One region of the Streptomyces sp. NPDC048441 genome, then DNA from elsewhere that is predicted to be linked to it. Evidence: riboswitches for the same ligand, from Rfam matches in the RefSeq annotation. Region 1 holds a riboswitch; each other region holds the start of a gene.
The links. A riboswitch is a leader RNA that binds a small molecule or an ion and turns the genes downstream of it on or off. The one in region 1 is predicted to bind cyclic di-AMP.
Positions count from the first base shown of each region.

Region 2: it holds a riboswitch for cyclic di-AMP, as region 1 does, so the genes downstream of both, ACGFSB_RS29070 (transglycosylase SLT domain-containing protein) here and ACGFSB_RS33050 (C40 family peptidase) in region 1, are expected to answer to the same signal.
Region 3: it holds a riboswitch for cyclic di-AMP, as region 1 does, so the genes downstream of both, ACGFSB_RS16935 (NlpC/P60 family protein) here and ACGFSB_RS33050 (C40 family peptidase) in region 1, are expected to answer to the same signal.

Region 1 is NZ_JBICXM010000017.1:168,385-174,420, forward strand. It holds gene ACGFSB_RS33035 (amidase) at 1-840, opposite strand, end outside; gene ACGFSB_RS33040 (ATP-dependent Clp protease proteolytic subunit) at 1,014-1,649, shown strand; gene ACGFSB_RS33045 (hypothetical protein) at 1,657-1,965, shown strand; cyclic di-AMP (ydaO/yuaA leader) riboswitch at 2,320-2,493, shown strand; gene ACGFSB_RS33050 (C40 family peptidase) at 2,497-2,970, shown strand; gene ACGFSB_RS33055 (DUF6328 family protein) at 3,067-3,588, shown strand; gene ACGFSB_RS33060 (LysE family translocator) at 3,566-4,201, opposite strand; gene ACGFSB_RS33065 (LysR family transcriptional regulator) at 4,316-5,227, shown strand; gene ACGFSB_RS33070 (ATP-binding protein) at 5,216-5,677, opposite strand; gene ACGFSB_RS33075 (helix-turn-helix domain-containing protein) at 5,949-6,036, shown strand, end outside.
Region 2 is NZ_JBICXM010000013.1:180,802-186,837, forward strand. It holds gene ACGFSB_RS29065 (BatC protein) at 1-216, opposite strand, end outside; gene ACGFSB_RS29070 (transglycosylase SLT domain-containing protein) at 695-1,462, opposite strand; cyclic di-AMP (ydaO/yuaA leader) riboswitch at 1,467-1,661, opposite strand; gene ACGFSB_RS29075 (hypothetical protein) at 2,159-3,256, opposite strand; gene ACGFSB_RS29080 (SAM-dependent methyltransferase) at 3,457-4,269, opposite strand; gene ACGFSB_RS29085 (aldo/keto reductase) at 4,581-5,627, opposite strand; gene ACGFSB_RS29090 (TetR/AcrR family transcriptional regulator) at 5,767-6,036, shown strand, end outside.
Region 3 is NZ_JBICXM010000006.1:162,807-168,842, forward strand. It holds gene ACGFSB_RS16925 (peptidoglycan DD-metalloendopeptidase family protein) at 1-1,035, shown strand, start outside; gene pcrA (DNA helicase PcrA) at 1,081-3,582, opposite strand; cyclic di-AMP (ydaO/yuaA leader) riboswitch at 3,825-3,981, shown strand; gene ACGFSB_RS16935 (NlpC/P60 family protein) at 3,989-5,179, shown strand; gene ACGFSB_RS16940 (hypothetical protein) at 5,293-5,646, opposite strand; gene ACGFSB_RS16945 (NlpC/P60 family protein) at 5,967-6,036, shown strand, end outside.

The sequences.
Region 1 (6,036 bases):
CAGATCCGGCGACCACGCGATCCGCAGCCCCCTCGGATCACTCTCCAGTGACCCGCCGAACGCGCTGCCCGGAGTCTCCAGGGCGATCGGTGAACGCGGGTCGGGCCCGGCGATGACGGAGAGCAGCAGCGCCGCGTCGCCGACCGTGCGCGCCATCGGCCCCTGTACGGCCATCGTCGACCACGGGTCGGTGTCCGGCCAGGAAGGCACCCGGCCCGGCGAGGGGCGCAGGCCCACCACGTTGCAGAACGACGCGGGGTTGCGCAGCGATCCGCCCATGTCGCTGCCGTCGGCGAGGGGGTGCATGTTGCAGGCGAGCGCGGCCGCCGCTCCCCCGCCGCTGCCGCCGGCGGAGCACCGGAGGCCGTACGGGTTGCGGGTCGCCCCGAAGACCGGATTGACGGTGTGCGAACCGGCCGCGAACTCGGGCACGTTGGTCTTCCCGATGGTGATCGCCCCGGCGGCGCGGATGCGCTCGACGATCAGCTCGTCGCGGTCCGGGACGTTGTCGGCGAGGAGCGGCGTCCCGTAAGTGGTCCGGATACCGCGGGTGTCGTGGGTGTCCTTGTGGGCGATGGGCAGCCCGTGCAGCGGGCCCAGCGGTTCGCCGTGCGCGGCCCGTTCGTCGGCGGCGTGCGCCTCGTCGAGCGCGCGCTCGGCCACCAGGGTCACCACGGCGTTCACCGCGCCGTTGACCTGCTCGATCCGGTCCAGGTGCGCCTGGACGACCTCACGCGCGGACAGTTCGCGGGTGCGGAGCCCGGCGGCGAGCTCACGGGCGGTGAGGTGGACGAGCTCGGAGGCTCGCGCCTCCTGCGCTTGGTTCGCTTCAGGGCTCATACGCCGAGTCCTTCGCATTCAGCGAACGGCTGAAACACCGCCCGCCTGTTGACTCCCGCGGATCACCGGCCCATGCTCGCCACCATGCTGTTACGTACGTCCTGTACATTTTTTACAGGAACCCTTTTCATGGAACTGGGGAGCAGCCGCCCCCGGAAGAGGAGAGACGCGCCATGAACCGACCGTCTGCCCGCTATGTCCTGCCCCAGTTCACCGAGCACACCAGCACGGGGCAGCGGACCCTCGATCCGTACTCGAAGCTGCTCGAGGAGCGCATCGTCTTTCTGGGTACGCCGATCGACGCCACCTCGGCCAACGACGTGATGGCGCAGTTCATGCACCTCGAATATCTGGCGCCCGACCGCGACATCGCGCTCTACATCAACTCCCCCGGCGGCTCGTTCAGCGCGATGACCGCGATCTACGACACGATCCAGTTCGTCACCTGTGACGTGGAGACGACCTGCCTGGGCCAGGCCGCGTCGGCCGCCGCGGTCCTGCTGGCCGCGGGCACCCCCGGCAAGCGGTTCGCGCTGCCCGGCGCCCGGGTCCTGATCCATCAGCCGTCGTTCGCCGAGCCCATCCACGGCCAGACGTCCGACCTGACGATCCAGGCCGACGAACTCCTGCGCACCCGCGCCCAGCTGGAGCGGCTGCTCGTCCAGCACACAGGGCAGAGCCCGGAGCGCGTCACGGCCGACATCGAGCGCGACAAGATCCTGAGCGCCCCCGAGGCCGTCGAGTACGGCCTGGTGGACCGGATCATCTCGACCCGCAAGTCCTCACTCCGCTCCCCGGACGCGAGGTGAACCGCCGATGCTGCCGCCCGAACTCCCTCCGCTGCCCGCACTCACCCGCGCCGAGGGCGAGTTGATCGACCGGTACCTCGAAGTGGTCGATCTGGTGGGCCGGATCAACCCGGCCCGCGCATCGGACACGTACGGCGGACTGCGCGCCGCCCAGGCCCTGGTCGGCAAGGCCACCGCGCTGCGCGACGCGCTGACGCTCATGCACCAGCGGGGCGAGAGCGCCGTGCACGCGCCGACGTTGGCGCGCGCCCTGCGGGTGCTCGACGGCGAGCGGCGGTCCTCGCGGGTCACCATGCCTCCCCCGTCGGCGTCCTGAGCACGCGTCATATTCGCGCCGCGGACCTGGAGCGTCCGGGGCCGGTCTTAAACGGACCAGTCGGGCTACCTCGTTCGGCGTAGCCAATCGTCGTATTCTCGGCCGGTCCCAGTTGCACCACGTGTGTACGCGGCGGGCGGAATCTGACGTTCCGGTGCTGGTAGAACGATCGTCGAGCCCCTCGGCCCGATCCCGAATCCTGCCTTGTCCACCCGAACGGTTCAGCCGTGAGGAGCCTCACAAAAGGCCGTTTCGGCTCGGAATTCGGGCCTTTCACAGGTCAAGATCCCTTCCGACGACAAGACCCCGCCACACGGCGGGGCGGTCCGGGCGGACGCCGAGTCCTGCCGCCGCCCGGATATCCGGTCGACATCGGTGCACCGGCAGGAGTGGAGGACCCAGGCATGACGGGTCGGTTCCGGAAAGTCCGGACGACGGCCCTTGGGGTGAAGCCGCACACCGCGGCCGGGCAACTTCGCCAGCCCGAATCCGACAGGTCATCCTTCACAGGCGGCTGACGAAGGGTTGCGCATGACCGCGCTGAATCATGTTCCGTCGCTGCTCACCAGGGCCGGCTCCGCATCGGTCCTCACGCTCGCCGTCGTAGGCGGCACCCTCGTGGCCCCAGGGCTCACGTCGGAAGCACAGGCCGCGACACACGGGACGAAGGCGCTCCAGATCGCCGCATCCAAGAAGGGCTCTCCGTACCGCTATGGAGCGGCGGGGCCACACCGGTTCGACTGCTCGGGCCTGACCCTCTACTCGTTCAAGCGCACGGGCAAGAAGCTGCCGCGCACCGCCGCGCAGCAGTACAACAAGACCCGCCATGTATCGGCGTCGAACCGCAGCCGCGGCGACCTCGTCTTCTTCCGCTCCGGCCGGAGCATCTACCACGTCGGCATCTACGCCGGTAAGGGCCGCATCTGGCACGCGCCCAAGAGCGGGACCGTGGTGCGCCTGGAGAAGATCTGGACGAAGAGCGTCTCGTACGGCAGGGTGCGCTGACCTGCCGCCGGGCGGCGGCGGCCGGCCCCACGGCCGACGCCGTCGCCCGGCGCGCCCGCCGCGCTTGGAGTGCGCCGACCCGGATACTCGTGCGGCATGGCCGACGACAGCGGCACCCACGCCGCTCACGACACCCGCAACGAGACGCCCTTCGAACGCGCCGACCGCAACTTCTCGGAGATCCTCCAGGAGTTGAGGGTCACGCAGACCGGCGTGCAGATCCTCTTCGCGTTCCTGCTGACACTCGCCTTCACCCCGCGCTTCCCGTCTCTGGACACCGTGCAGCGCGCCACCTACGTCACCACGCTGCTGCTCGCCGTCCTGGCGGCGGCTCTGTTCACGGCACCGGCCGCGGTGCACAGGGCGCTGTTCCAGAGGCGCGCCAAGCCGCTGATCGTGCGGGTCTCTTCGCACCTCGCCCGGATCGGCATGGGCGTCCTGATGTTCGCCCTCGCCGGATCCGTGCTCCTGGTCGTGGACGTGGCGGTGGGCCGCACCGGCGGGATCATCGCAAGCGCGGGCACACTGCTGGTGTGCGCGGGCCTGTGGGGCGTACTCCCCCGTCTGCTGCGCCGCTCGGCCTCGCGGCAGCACGTCACGCGAGAGCCGCCTCGCTGAGGAGCACCAGGCCGAGCACGCCGAGTGCCGCGCCCGTGCCGCCCTCGACGGCACGGGCCGTACGCGGTCTGCGCAGCCAGTTGCCGAGGCGGTCCACCAGGATCGCGACGGCCGGGAACCACACGAGGGCCAGGGCGACGATGATGGACGCGAGAAGCAGCGTCCTGGGCATCGCGGGGCTCCCCGCGGGCACGAACTGGGGCAGCACGCTCAGGAAGGTGATCGGCGCCTTGGGGTTGAGGGCATTGGTCAGGAAGCCCTGCCGCAGGCTGCCGGCGCCCGCCGCCTTCGGCTCCGCGTCGGTGTCCGGGGCACCGAAACTCTCCAGCGGCCGGGCCGCCGACCGCAGCGCGCGGCAGCCGAGGTACAGCACATAGGCGCCGCCCATGATCTGCAGCGCCCGGAAGAGGGCGGGCACCGCCGTGAGGACCGCCGCCACCCCGGCCACCGCGAGCGCCGTGTGCACCAGGAGCCCGCCCGCGACGCCGAGCGCACAGGTGACGCCCGCCCGTCGGGAGGCGAGCGCGTTGCGCACCACGACGGCGAAATCGGCGCCCGGCATGGCGACCATGCCCGCGGCGACCCCGGTGAAGGCGACCAGTTGTGCGTCCATGTCCCCCACCCTGCCGTTCTTCTGCCTTCAGCAGGTATGTGGAATATCCTGGGTCTGCCTTAAGCAGACGTTTAGCCCCAGGCGCCCAGGCTCTCTCCCGCACCAGGAGACACCATGTACGACCCGACGCGGCTCGCCGCACTGGTGGCGGTCTCCGAGGCCGGGTCCATCACCCGCGCCGCCGAGCGCCTCGGCTACACCGTGCCCGCCCTCTCCCAGCAGCTGGCCAAGCTCGAACGCGAGGCGGGCACCGCTCTCCTGGTACGGCATCACCGCGGGGCACGTCTGACCGGTGCGGGCGAGCTGCTCCTCGCGCGGGCGCGCCGGGTCCTTGACGAGATGGAGCGGGCCCGGCACGAACTGGCCCAGCTGGCGGGTCTGTCCGGCGGCAGGCTGCGCGTGGGCACCTTCACCACGGCGGGGATCCAGCTGATGCCGCCCGCCCTGACCGCGTTCCGCCGTGCCCATCCGGACATCGAGCTGACGGTGCGGGGCTACGAGCCGCCGCTCGGCATCGCGGCCGTCGCGGCGGGCGAGGTCGACGTAGCCCTCACCCATACGTACGAACCCGCTGATCCCGTGTCGCTGCCCGCTTCCGTGACCGCGGAGCCGCTCCTGGTCGAGGAGTTGGTCCTGGTGACCTCGCCGGGACACGCGCTCGCGGGCGCCTCGTCCAGACTGCCGCTGGCCGAACTCGCCGGACAGCCGCTGATCAGCATGGCGCCGGCGCATCCGCCCCGGCAGGGCGTGGAGTCGGCGCTCGTCCGGGCCGGGGCGATGCCCTCGGTCCTGGTGGAGACTCCGGGGTACGCGCTGGTGTGCGCGCTGGTCAGCGCCGGGCTCGGCGTCGCCGTCGTACCGGAGATGGTGGCGCGCACGGCGGCCACCCCGGTGGGGGTGAGGCCGCTGGAACCGGGCGACCTGCGCCGGACGATCTCGGTCGTCCACCGCACCGACGCGTCGTACCCCGCGGCGGACACCTTCCGGGCCCTGCTCCGGGGAGCCTTCGGACGCTCAGCGGGGTGAGGGTGCGCGCGAGGGAGTCTCACCGCGGACCGGCGCGGTCCAGGGCAGCGCGATCCAGACCGTCTTGCCGCCCTCGGGGGTGGGCGTGACCGAAAGCCTGCCGCCGCACTCCATGGTCAGCCAGCGGATGATCACCATGCCGCGGCCGTTGTCCTGCTGGACGGCGGCGGGCAGCCGCTTGGGGTAGCGGGGGTGGCTGTCGGTGACGCCGACGCGCAGTTGCTCGTCCCGGTCGAGCTCGATGTCCACCGTGAAGGTGGGCGACTGGCCCAGGGTGTGCTGGACGGCGTTCGTGGCGAGTTCGGACACGATGAGCCGGACCGTGTCGGCCACTTCGGCGTCGCCTGGCAGGCCCCACTCCGCCAGAACGGTCGAAACGTATTTCCGGGCCGCGGAGACCGAGGCAGGATCGCTCGGCAGGGTGACGGATGCTTCCTGAAGGTCTGCCATGGCGACGCTGTCCCTTTCCCACCGGGGCTGGACTCCGACTCGTAGCGGAAGGCACGAGGACAGACCCGGATTGGTGCTTCGCGCCAGACTGCCACTCCTACGCCGTTCACGGGTGGCGATCCACCGAGATGTGCATATATCTGTCGCTCGAAGCGGTGAACTCTGCTACGGCAGAGCGTATTTGGGCATAGGGCCGACGCTTCCTCTAATGTCGCCGTTGAAACGGCCAGGGGGAGGCCGGAAATGAAGCTCCGTCGGGAAGGAGGCGGACATGCGGTACGGTCCCGCGGTGCGCCGCCGCAAACTCGGCGCCGAACTGCGCGCGCTGCGCACGCTCGCGGGGCTCACCAGTGGCCAGG
Region 2 (6,036 bases), on a different contig from region 1:
GCCGTCTGCGCCGCCATCTGCTCCGTCGTCTGCGCCGCCGTCGGCTCCTCCGTCCGCGCCGCCGTCGTGGACGCCGGGTGTGCCTGCTGCGCCGCCGTCTGCGGGGCCGTCGGCTCCTCCGTCTGCGCCGCCGTCGTGGACGCCGGGTGTGCCTGCCGCTCCGCCGTCTGCGGGGCCTTCGTGCTGATTCGGGTCCTGCTGGGGGTTGGTCACCATTCCTCCTGAGAATCGAACGGCTGCGATCGGACGCACCCCCCTCCAGGGCCCTCTCTGCTTCCACCAAACTCGCTCACGCGATTCTGGTCGGCAACCGGAAGGGTTCACGGGTGGCCCAGTCGGCCTCAATCTCATCCCCTCCCCGGCGCAATCCGCTGAGATCAGGAAACTCGCAGGCCGTGTCGGCTCGGCGCGCTTCTGTAAGGGAGTTGAGAGGGAGCGTACGCAACGGGCAGAGAAAATAGCGGAATTGCGCATGGAGTTGTCCATGTGCGGGGGCGCTATATGACGGCACGTCACTGCATGAGCGGCTGACGGATTCTCTTGAGGGAGGGTGATCTCAGGCAGTCGGCGAGCAAATTCGCGGAGAGCGGTGCGTGGCCTCAGACAGGCCTGAGCCCCGGACACATGGAATGCCGGGGCTCACAGCGGACGAGACGAGACGGGACGCGGTCTAGGTCTAGGTCCAGATCTAGGTCTAGTACGGGCCGTTCACGTTGTCGATCGAGCCGTACCGGTCGGCTGCGTAGTTGCAGGCGGCGGTGATGTTGGCGACCGGATCGAAGCCGTCGAGCGACGTGCCGGGCACGTGATAGGCGGTGAACGTGGGGTCGATGACCTGCAAGAGCCCCTTGGACGGGGTTCCGGCGGCAGCGTTGGAGTCCCAGTTGTTGGTGGCCAGCGGGTTGCCGGAGGACTCGCGCATGATGTTGCGGTGGATGCCCTCGTAGGAGCCGGGGATGCCCTGCTGGGCCATGATGTCGAGCGACTCGTTGATCCAGCCGTCGAGGTCGTTGGTGTAGGACTTCTTAGCCGGGGCAGCGGCGGGCTCGGCGGCGAGCGTGTTCTCGCGCTCGGAGCGGTCCGCCCGTTCGGCGGACGCCTTGGGGGCGGCCGACTTCTTCGTGGGCTCGGCCGGGGCCTTCTCGCCGAGGGTGAGCTTGAGACCGGGGTGGATCAGCCGCGGGGTAGCGCCGAGGGCGCTGCGGTTGTCCTCGTACAGCTTCTTCCAGCCGCCGCTCAGGGAGTGCTCTCGGGCGATCTTGGAGAGCGAGTCGCCAGCGACGACAACGTAGGTCTTCGAGGCCGCGGCGGGCCCGGCGGTCGTGCCGGCCGGCTGCGCCGCTCCGGCGGCGGTTGCGCCGAGCACCGGGAGAACGAGTACGGCGCCACCAGTCCCTGCCACGGCGATGCCCCGGGTGAGTGAACTGGACTTGGGGCGGCGGTGCTTTCCCTTTGCGGGCATGGCGAATTCCTCTCCGTCGCCTACGAGGTGAGCTGTCGGGTTCGGACGGGAGATGTCCGGTCGCACTGTGAATACGACTTCACCCCGAGCCGTTCCGGAATCCGGATCGGCGGCTTACCTGGGTCCCCCGCTCCTGCCGTGCGTAAGTGAGTGGGTGGGATGGTTTCTGGATGGCGGCAGGATTCGGCGTTCCATCCGGATTGGCGGTGACGTTAGGCGAGAAAGCCCGCATGGAACAAGACCCAAATTCGAATAAGGAATGTGCGATGCCGGTCCCTGGCAACCAGGACCACTCGCATCCTTTGATCGAAAAGCCCAACTTTCTTTGCACAGAACGGAAGTGCGTTCAGTGGATCCCGGGGTCGAGGCCGCCGGTGTGACTCAATTCACTGAATGCAATACGCGCTGGAATGCGACTCGACGGCATATCAGAGCACGCCATTTCGCCAGAGCCCCCCGCAATAGGGACAGCACTTTCTATACGCCATTAATGGTGTGAAGAAGTATCTTTTTCGGGCAAAAGTGAACGCGATACAAGAGCCGCTTTCCATGCCAAAAGGAACATATCCTCACCGGGATCAGGCTGCCGCGACGCCAAGGACTTGATGACCGCCGTGGACGGAACTCAACTGCCCCTCCCTCGATCCTTCCGCGGAGGTCGCCAACGCGGGGAACCGACAAGGGGAATGGCCTCTGTTACGAGACCCTGCCGGTCGGGCGGCCGGCCGCTGAAGCCCCCACCACCCCGGCGCCCCTCGCCGCCTCCTCGCGTGCGAGCAGGTCTCCGTGGAGACGGGCGAACAGTGCGCACACCAGCGGCATGACCACCGGGGACAGCAGGAGAAGGGCCACGGCTGAGGGCAGCACCTTCACCAGCACGCCGGTGATCCACACATTGTCGTTGCTGAGCCACAGCATTCCGAGTCCGGCGAGGTGGACGAGGGGAGCGGCCGCGTACCGGGCCAGCAGGAAGAAGAGCACGGCTGCCGCCGTGACCAGTGTGCCCACGCCGAGGGTGCGCCGTCGTGCGCGGCGGGTCAGCACCCAGGAGCGGTACAACGCCACGAACGGGGAACGGAGTTCCAGCACCGTCTCGGCGGTGGCCAGCGCCAGGCGGGCGTACAGCAGCGGGCCCAGACACCACACGGTGATCGGCAGCACCCACCCCACCAGGGTGTACTGCCAGGTCGCGGTTTCGCCCAGGGGCGTGGGCTCGACACCAGGCACCTCGCCGCTTTCGACGATGCCCCACAGCACCAGGCCCGCCATCCATACGGCGCCCACAGCCAGTCCGGTCAGCGTGTTGACCGCGAGGGCGGCGGGAAAACGCCCGCGTGTGCGCCGCCACAACTCGCGGGTGGCCAGCGGTCCGCCGCCGTGCCTGGCGTGAGAGTCGCCGACGGCGTACGCGGTGTGCAGGACGGAAACGACGAGGAGCCCCAGAACGAGCAACAGCGGCACCATCACGAAGAACACCCTTGCCAGCTCTGGCATGGCATCCTCCGCGTAGGCCACGTAGGAGTCCTCGTTGGCGATGTTGGCGTCCGCGTAGTCCCGGACGCCCTCGAAGGTGTCCCATGCCGCCGCGAATCCGCCGGCCAGGATCGCGCAGCCGAGCACTGCGGTCACGACGGACACGCGGAGGGTGAAGCCGTACAGCGCGCGGCGGTAGCGCCTGACGGCGCCGAGCGTCCCGCTGATGCCGCCGCCCGGCTGCTCGGTGGGGTTGTCGCCCACGCCGTCGCCCTCGCCATCGGCCGCGCGGTCGGTCGACTGGTCTCCGTCGTGTGCCATGACCTGATCTGACCTCCGTGCGGCGCTGTGGTGACGGTAGCCAAGACGCCGTGCGGGGCACGTGGGGTTCCCGGGGGCCGGGACCATTCCCGCAGGTCCAGGCCGCAGTAGGTGCGGTAGCCGAGATCGACGGGGACATCTCGGCGGACTCCACCTTCGTGCGTACGACCTCTTCGCCATGTAGGCGAGCCAGCCTTCGGTCAGGGTTTCATAGCAACGGCGCCGAACTGCGGGAGCGTGGGCCCGGAGTCGGTCTCAGCGCGCCAGTGCGCGCATGACACGAGGCCGGGGGTGAGGAGATCCAGGCCGTCGAAGAACGCGCTGATCTCTGCGCGGCTGCGGGCGGTGATCGGCGGGGTGGCGTTTTCGTTCCAGAACCGCATGGCCTCGACGTTGCCTTCGCCGCCGAGATCGGTGTCGGTGGTGGGGTGGGTCAAGGCGAGGTAGCTGCCGGAGGGGACCGAGGCCATGATCCGGCGCACGATCTCCTGGGCCTCGCCGGTGTCGAGGACGAAGTTGAGGATGCCCAGCATCATGACCGCGACGGGCCGGTCCAGGTCGAGGGTTGCCGCTGCACCTTCCATGACGCTGTCCGGGTGCTGGATGTCGGCGTCGATGTAATCGGTAGCTCCCTGGGGGGTACCGGTCAGCAGGCTGCGGGCATGGACGAGCACGATGGGGTCGTTGTCGACATAGACGATCCGGGCTTCGGGTGCGATCCGTTGGGCGATCTCGTGGGTGTTGGCCAGGGTCGGCAGTCCGGTGCCGATGTCCAGGAACTGCCGCACGCCGCAGTCGGCGGTCAGGAATCGCACCGTGCGGGCAAGGAACTGGCGGTCCGCACGGGCCACGTCTCGGATGACTGGGAACATCGTGGCGACCTGGTCACCGACCTGCTGGTCGATCTCGTAGTTGTCTTTGCCGCCGATCCAGTAGTTCCACACTCGTGCGTTGTGCGCGACCCCGGTGTTCAGCCTGCCCGACACGTCGGACAGGTCTTGGCTCTCACTCACGTCATTCCCTCTTCTTGCTCACTCACGAGGTGTTCTGGGCTAGTTGCCGCCGTGGCGGCAACGGACGGTGTTGCCATTGTGATGCTCGTGGATCACGGCGTCCGGGGATTCGGTTTTCCCGCGCTCGAATCCGGCCGCGCAGGGCAACGAGGCGTTCCAGCAACACATTGCGGAAGGTCATACCGACTTGTACGAGGCAGACATCCACTAGGTGCGCGCCCAACGCGACACCCTGCGGGCCGCCTTCGAGGTGAGATAGCCGTGCCGCATGCACTGCTGCCGGCAGGAACTTCTTCGCAGGCGGACCGCTGTCAGCGGTGGTGAGCGGGCCTGCGGCGTTGCTCGCAGTCGGTCAGGGCCGGCCGCCTGTAGTCGATGTCCGCGGGGTTGAGTGTCACACCGGGGGCGACGATCTCGTCGATACGGTCGAGGATCTCGTCGTCGAGCCGGACCTCGGCGGCGGCGAGCTGGTCGGTGAGTTGCTCGACCGTGCGGGCGCCGAGGATCACTGAGGTGACGCCCGGGTGGGTCGACGCGAAGGCGAGCGCCAGGTGCGTCAGGGAGATTCCCGCTTCGTCCGCCAACGCCGACAGGAGCTCGACGGCTTCGAGTTTGCGCTGGTTGCCCGGCAGGTCGAGGTTGAACTTGTGGGCGACCGCCTGCCGGAACCCGTTCATCTCGATCGGCTCACCGCGGCGGAACCGCCCGGTCAGCCAGCCGCTGTTGAGCGGACTCCAGGTCAGCACGCCGAGCCCGTACTTCTGCGCGGTGGGCAGCACGTCCGCTTCAATGCCGCGCACGAAGACCGAGTACGGGGGCTGCTCGGTGCGGAAGGGGATGTGGCCCCGGCGGTCGGCGGTCCACTGGGCCTCGACGAGCTGTTCGGCGGGGAAGTCCGAGGTCCCGATGGCCATGATCTTGCCCGCGCGCACCAGGTCGGACAGGACCGAGAGCGTCTCGTCGATGTCTGTGCTCGGGTCCGGGCGGTGCACCTGGTAGAGGTCGATGCGGTCGGTGCCCAGGCGACGCAGGCTGTCGTCGACGGCCTTGGTGAGCCAACGGCGGGAGTTTCCCTGCCGGTTGGGGTCATCGTCCTTGAAGCGGATGGGGAAGTGCCCCTTGGTCGCGAGTACTACTTCGTCGCGGCGGTCGCGGATGGCCTTGCCCACGATCTCCTCGGCCTCGCCGCCCGAGTACTGGTCGGCGGTGTCGATGAGGTTGATCCCGGCGTCCAGGGCCGTGTGGATCAGCCGGGCCGCATCGTCGTGATCCGTGTTCCCCCACGCCCCCAGACGCAGGGTGCCCAACGCGAACCTGCTGACCGATATGCCGGTACGTCCCAGCTTCCTGTGCTGCATCACTCGCTGCTCCCTGGTATCGCCTCTCCCCGCGGACGGGGCGGCGGAGTTGCTACCTCTCCGACGCCATGAATCTATGACATGCGACAGTGATGTTGCAAGTCGCGGCTTCAAAGGAGTGTGGATGTAGCATGTCGGCGTGACGGCGCAGAAGCAGCAGACAGAACAGCAGGCGAAACGGCCCCTCCGGGCCGACACCGAACGGACCGTGCGGACGATCCTGGAAGCGGCCGAGCGCGTCCTGGCCGCTGACCCGGCGGCGACCATGGAGCAGCTCGCTCGAGCCGCCGGCGTAGCCAGGACCACAGTCCACCGCCGGTTCGCCACCCGTGAGGCGCTCCTGGACGAGCTCACCGGCTGGGCCGCCCGTCAGTTCGCGGACGCGGTCGGCACCGCCCGCCCGGACGCC
Region 3 (6,036 bases), on a different contig from region 1:
ACGTACGAGGCACCCGAACCGCACATGTCGCCCGAACCGCACGGGTATTCGCATTCGCCCTACGGCACCGGGCCCTACGCCTCCGAGCCCTACCCCTCCGGGCCGCACTCCCCCGATTCCCCCGAGCCTTACGCCCAACCGGCCCCCACCGGGCACGAGTTCACGCCCGAAGAGGCGCCCGCCGACTCGCTCGGCCCGGTAGAGCCGAGCCACCACAGCCCCGCCGGTGACGAAGCGCCCCCCGTCATGAGCCGCTCGCACGGCGCCGGCCCCGGCTCCGGAGCCGGTTCCCGCTCGCGGGCCCGCCGCCGCTCCCCCGCCAAGCGCTCCGCTCTCTTCACCGTCGCCGTGCCCTCCGCCTGCGTGATGGGCGTCGCCGGTATCGCCGCCGCGTCCGTGGGCGACTTCGGCGGCGACGACGGCAAGGAGACGCAGGCGGCTTCGGCCCCGGACGTCGCGTCGGTGAAGCCCTCCGCCGCCAACAACAAACTCGACACCCAGCTGGCGAACCTCTCTGCGGACGCGGGTGACTTCGCCGACCGCGCGAGCCGCACCCAGGAGCGCATCGACCTCAAGGCGGAGAAGGTGGCCTCCGCGAAGAAGGCTGCCGAGGAAGCCGCACGCAAGGAGCGTCTGCGCCCCAAGTTCGTGCTGCCGGTCGAGCAGCGGGGACTGAGCGCGTACTACGGGCAGGCGGGCGTCAACTGGATGTCCGCGCACTCGGGAATCGACTTCCCGGTGTCGTACGGCACCGAGGTGCGCTCCGCCACCGATGGCGTCGTCTCCACGAAGTGGAACAGCGCCTACGGCAACATGGCGATCGTGACCGCCAAGGACGGCACGGAGACGTGGTACTGCCACCTCTCCACGCACAAGGTCTCCAGCGGCCCCGTCAAGGCGGGCGACCCCATCGCCTTCTCCGGGAACTCCGGCAACTCCACCGGACCGCACCTGCACTTCGAGGTGCGCCCCGGCGGCGGCTCGGCGATCGACCCGCTGCCGTGGCTGCGCAGCCACGGCCTCGACCCGACGTAACTCCGGCCGCCGCGCCTCACACGACTGCGACGGCCGTCCCCTGCCCTACAGCTTCTGCACCGGTGCGTACCGAAGGAGCAGCCGCTTCGGCTTGGGCTCTCCGAAGTCCACCGTCGCCTCGGCGTTCGCACCCGTGCCCTTCACTCCGACCACGGTCCCGAGGCCGAACTGGTCGTGCGTGACCCGATCCCCGATCGCAAGTGCGACCACCGGCTTCTCCGAGGCGCGGCGCGTGGCGAAGCCCTGCGCGCCCCCGGCGCGGGAGCGCGACGACGACAAGGAGGAGGCGATTCCCGCAGCGGGCCCGGAAGATGCCGGTGCGCCGATGGACCCCGTCCGCTTCCAGTCGAGGTGGGCCTCCGGGATCTCCTCCAGGAAGCGCGACGGCGGGTTGTACGAAGGCTGGCCCCAGGCGCTGCGCATGGAGGACCGCGTCAGATAGAGCCGCTCCCGCGCGCGCGTGATGCCCACGTACGCGAGACGGCGCTCTTCCTCCAGCTCCTTGACCTGGCCGAGGGAACGCATGTGCGGGAAGACCCCGTCCTCCATGCCGGTCAGGAAGACGACCGGGAACTCGAGGCCCTTGGCGGTGTGCAGCGTCATCAGTGTGATGACTCCGGAGCCGTCGTCCTCCTCGTCGGGGATCTGGTCGGAGTCGGCGACGAGCGCGACCCGCTCCAGGAACTGGGAGAGCGTGCCGGACATCCCTGTGCCCGCCTCCGCGTCCTCTCCTTCGCCCTCGGCACCCGCTGCTGCTTCACCGTTGTCCTGCTCGAACTCAAGCGCCACTGCGGCGAGTTCCTGGAGGTTCTCGATGCGCGTCTCGTCCTGGGGGTCGGTGGAGGCCTGCAACTCGGCGAGATAGCCGGTCCGTTCGAGCACGGCCTCCAGGACGACGGCAGGGCCCGCGCCGGACTCGACGATGGTCCGCAGCTCCTCCATCAGCGTGTTGAAACGCTTGACGGCGTTCGCCGAGCGGGCGGCCATTCCGTACGCCTCGTCGACGCGCTTCAGCGCCTGCGGGAAGGAGATCTTCTCGCGCTGCGAGAGCGCGTCGATCATCGCCTCCGCACGGTCGCCGATACCCCTCTTCGGTACGTTGAGAATGCGCCGCAGCGGGACGGAGTCCTCCGGGTTGGCGAGCACCCGCAGATACGCGAGGACGTCCCTGACCTCCTTGCGCTCGTAGAAGCGGACGCCGCCGACGACCTTGTAGGGCAGGCCGACGCGGATGAAGATCTCTTCGAAGACACGGGACTGGGCGTTCGTCCGATAGAAGATCGCGACGTCACCCGCCTTCGCGTCGCCCGCGTCGGTGAGCCGGTCGATCTCGTCGGCGACGAACTGGGCCTCGTCGTGCTCGGTGTCGGCGACATATCCGGTGATGCCCGCGCCCGCGCCCGCGTTGGTCCACAGATTCTTGGGGCGGCGGCTGTCGTTGCGCTCGATGACCGCGTTGGCTGCCGTCAGGATCGTCTGCGTGGAGCGGTAGTTCTGCTCCAGGAGGATCGTCGTCGCGTTCGGGTAGTCCTCCTCGAACTGGAGGATGTTGCGGATCGTGGCGCCGCGGAAGGCGTAGATCGACTGGTCCGCGTCACCCACGACACACAGCTCGGCGGGGTCGTCCCCCTCGCCTCCGGAGGGGCCGACCAGCTCGCGCACGAGGGCGTACTGGGCGTGGTTGGTGTCCTGGTACTCGTCGACCATCACGTGCCGGAAGCGGCGCCTGTAGTGCTCGGCGACGTCCGGGAACGCGCGGAACATGTTGACCGTCGTCATGATCAGGTCGTCGAAGTCGAGCGCGTTCGCCTCGCGCAGGCGCGACTGGTACATCGCGTACGCCTGGGCGAGCGTCTTCTCGAAGCCGTCGGCGGCCTGTCCTGCGAAGGTCTCCTCATCGATCAGCTCGTTCTTCAGGTTCGAGATCTTGGCGCTGAAGGACTTCGGCGGGAACTTCTTCGGGTCGATGTCCAGATCGCGACAGACCAGCGCCATCAGCCGCTTGGAGTCGGCGGCATCGTAGATCGAGAAGGAGGAGGTGAAGCCGATCGTCTTCGACTCGCGGCGCAGTATGCGCACGCACGCGCTGTGGAACGTCGATACCCACATGGCGTTGGCACGCGGTCCGACGAGCGCCTCGACGCGCTCCTTCATCTCGCCCGCGGCCTTGTTCGTGAACGTGATCGCGAGGATCTGGCCCGGGTGCACCTGCCGCGCGGCCAGCAGATACGCGATGCGGTGGGTCAGGACACGGGTCTTTCCGGAGCCCGCGCCGGCCACGATGAGCAGTGGAGAGCCGGCGTGCACGACGGCCGCTCGCTGGTTCTCGTTCAACCCGAAGATCAGCGCCGCCGGATCGATCACCGGACGGGGGGCGCCGCCGCGGTAGTGCGCGTCCCTGGGCACGGGCGCGTCAAACTTCCCGTCGAACAGATCATCCGGAATGGACTCCGGCGTGCTGTCGTCGGGCGGCGGCGGGGGCTCCTCCTCGGAAGCCCGCGAGGGCTGGAGGTCCGCCAGGAAGCTGTCATCAAAGAGGCTGCTCATCGCCTCCCGAGTCTAGGCGGCCCCACTGACAACCCGCTCCGGGTTCCGGCCACGTCCACCGTCTACGCCCCGCCCACGACCGGTCACTCTCCGCCATATCGCCGCGTGTCCGCGTCAAGAGCTTCGTAAAGTCACGAAAATGTATCGGGCATATCGAACATCAACCTTCACACGAGCCACACGAGTTGGCTAGCGTGCTGGGCGGGCTGCTCGTACTCCCACCGGCGAACCCCGCCGGGAACGGGTGGCCTCCGCCGAGTTCGATCTCCTCGGAGCCGGGGACCCACTCAGACCTTGGGGTGAATCGGTCCCGTACGAAGTACGGGACTGTAGGGCAACCTTCCGAACCACCCGCCCGAACCCGACAGCTAACCCGGTAGGCGGTCTACGGAAGGAGTCGCCTCCCTTGGCGTCGCACCGCAAGCCGCGGACCCGCATTGCCGGCCTACGCGCCACTCCCGCCATCGGCATCACGACGGCGGCCCTCACCTCTGTGGCCCTCCTGTCGCAGAGCGCACAGGCGGCACCCTCCGCGCCCCAGAAGCCCAGCCTCGAAGAGGTCCAGAAGAAGGTCGACGACCTCTACCACCAGGCGGGCGTGGCCACCCAGAAGTACAACTCGGCCAAGGAGCGCACCGAGAAGCAGCGCTCGAAGGTCGACACCCTTCTCGACGACGTGGCCAAGCGCGCCGACAAGCTGAACGAGGCCCGCCAGGAGCTCGGCACGTTCGCCGCGGCCCAGTACCGCACCGGCGCCGTCTCCGAGACCGCCACGATGATGCTCGCCGACGACCCGCAGGGGTACTTCGACCAGAACCATCTGTCGGACCGGCTGACCGCGCGCCAGAAGAAGGCGGTCGACGACTACCAGACGAAGCAGGCCGCGGCGACGAAGCAGCGCACGAAGGCCGCCACGAGCCTGGAGACTCTGAGCGACTCCCGTGACGACCTCAAGAGCAGCAAGCAGACCGTCCAGAAGAAGCTGGGCCAGGCACGCACGCTGCTCTCGGAGCTGACGGCCGAGGAGAAGGCGCGGCTCGCGGCGATCGAGAAGAAGAAGGAAGAGGCGGCCAAGCGCAAGGCCGCCGAGCTGGCGCGCAAGCAGGAGGCCGAGGCGGAGGCCAAGCGCAAGGCGGCGGAAGAGGCCGCGGCCAAGGAGCGCGAGAAGAACAAGGAGACCCCCGACTCGGGCTCCGGTTCCGACACCGGCTCCGGCAGCGGCTCCGGGGACACGGACAGCGGTTACGCGACGAAGGCCGCGAAGGTCATCAACTTCGCGGAGGCCCAGATGGGCAAGCCGTACGTGTGGGGCGCCACCGGCCCCGACTCCTACGACTGCTCCGGGCTCACCCAGGACGCGTGGAAGGCGGCCGGGATCTCCCTGCCGCGTACGACGTGGGATCAGGTGAAGGTCGGCACGACCGTGAAGACCGCCGATGCCAAGCCGGGTGACCTGGTCTTCTTCTACGACGACATCAGCCACGTAGGGATCTACATCGGCGACGGCAAGATGATCCACGCCCCGAAGCCGGGCGCGAACGTCCGCGTCGAGTCGATCTACTACATGCCGATCCACAGCGTGGTGCGGCCAGCCTGAGAGCGGTCTGCTTGATCGCCTCCCACCTGCACACAACCCACTACGCGCGCGTGGCCCGCATCCTCTTGGGATGCGGGCCACGCGCGCGTAGTGGGTGAGTTGTCTTTACGAACTCAGGTCCACAGCACCGCGATGAAGATGTTCGCCGTGGTCAGAAGACCCACGGCGCCGAACATCCCCTTGTCGATCTTTTCCTCGTCCCGCTTCACGTAGACGAGCCCAAGGATCACGATCAGCACCGCCATTTTGATGCCGATCTTGATGTTGTTGACCGGGTTGTCGTCCGCCTGGTTGAGGCCCACCAGGATCACGCCGGTGACGAGCATGGTCAGCGCGCCGTGCAGCATCGCGGGGTTGAAACGGGCCGTGCCCTGGCCCATCTGCTTCATCTGGGTGAGGAAGCCGCCCAGGAGGGAGGCGATACCGATGATGTGCAGACCGACGAAGACATGGGTGAGTACGTCCATGGTCCGGAGCCTAACCGGGGCCCTATCACCGCTCTGTAGCCAGGTGGGCCACAAATGCCTCATCGGTCACAGGTAGACGCGAAGGACATGGTGTTCGGCGGATCGCGCAGTCACATTCAGTCACCGCCAGAACACTTCCGCCAATTGCGCACAATCCGCCACCAACCCGTGACGGCCAGGTTTAGCGTCCTTCGTCAGGTGCCCGGCTCCCCAATGCCGCCCGGACCAGGGGCGGCAGTCGGACACCACCGCCGAGAAATCCGGCGGCGTCCTGCTCCCCCTGTGCGGGCCGCCGCCGGACCCTTAAGGAGCCCTCCTTCGTGGCAGCGCACCGCAAGCCCAAGCAGCGCTCACTCAGTGGCCATACGGCCCGTACCGCCGCCACCATCG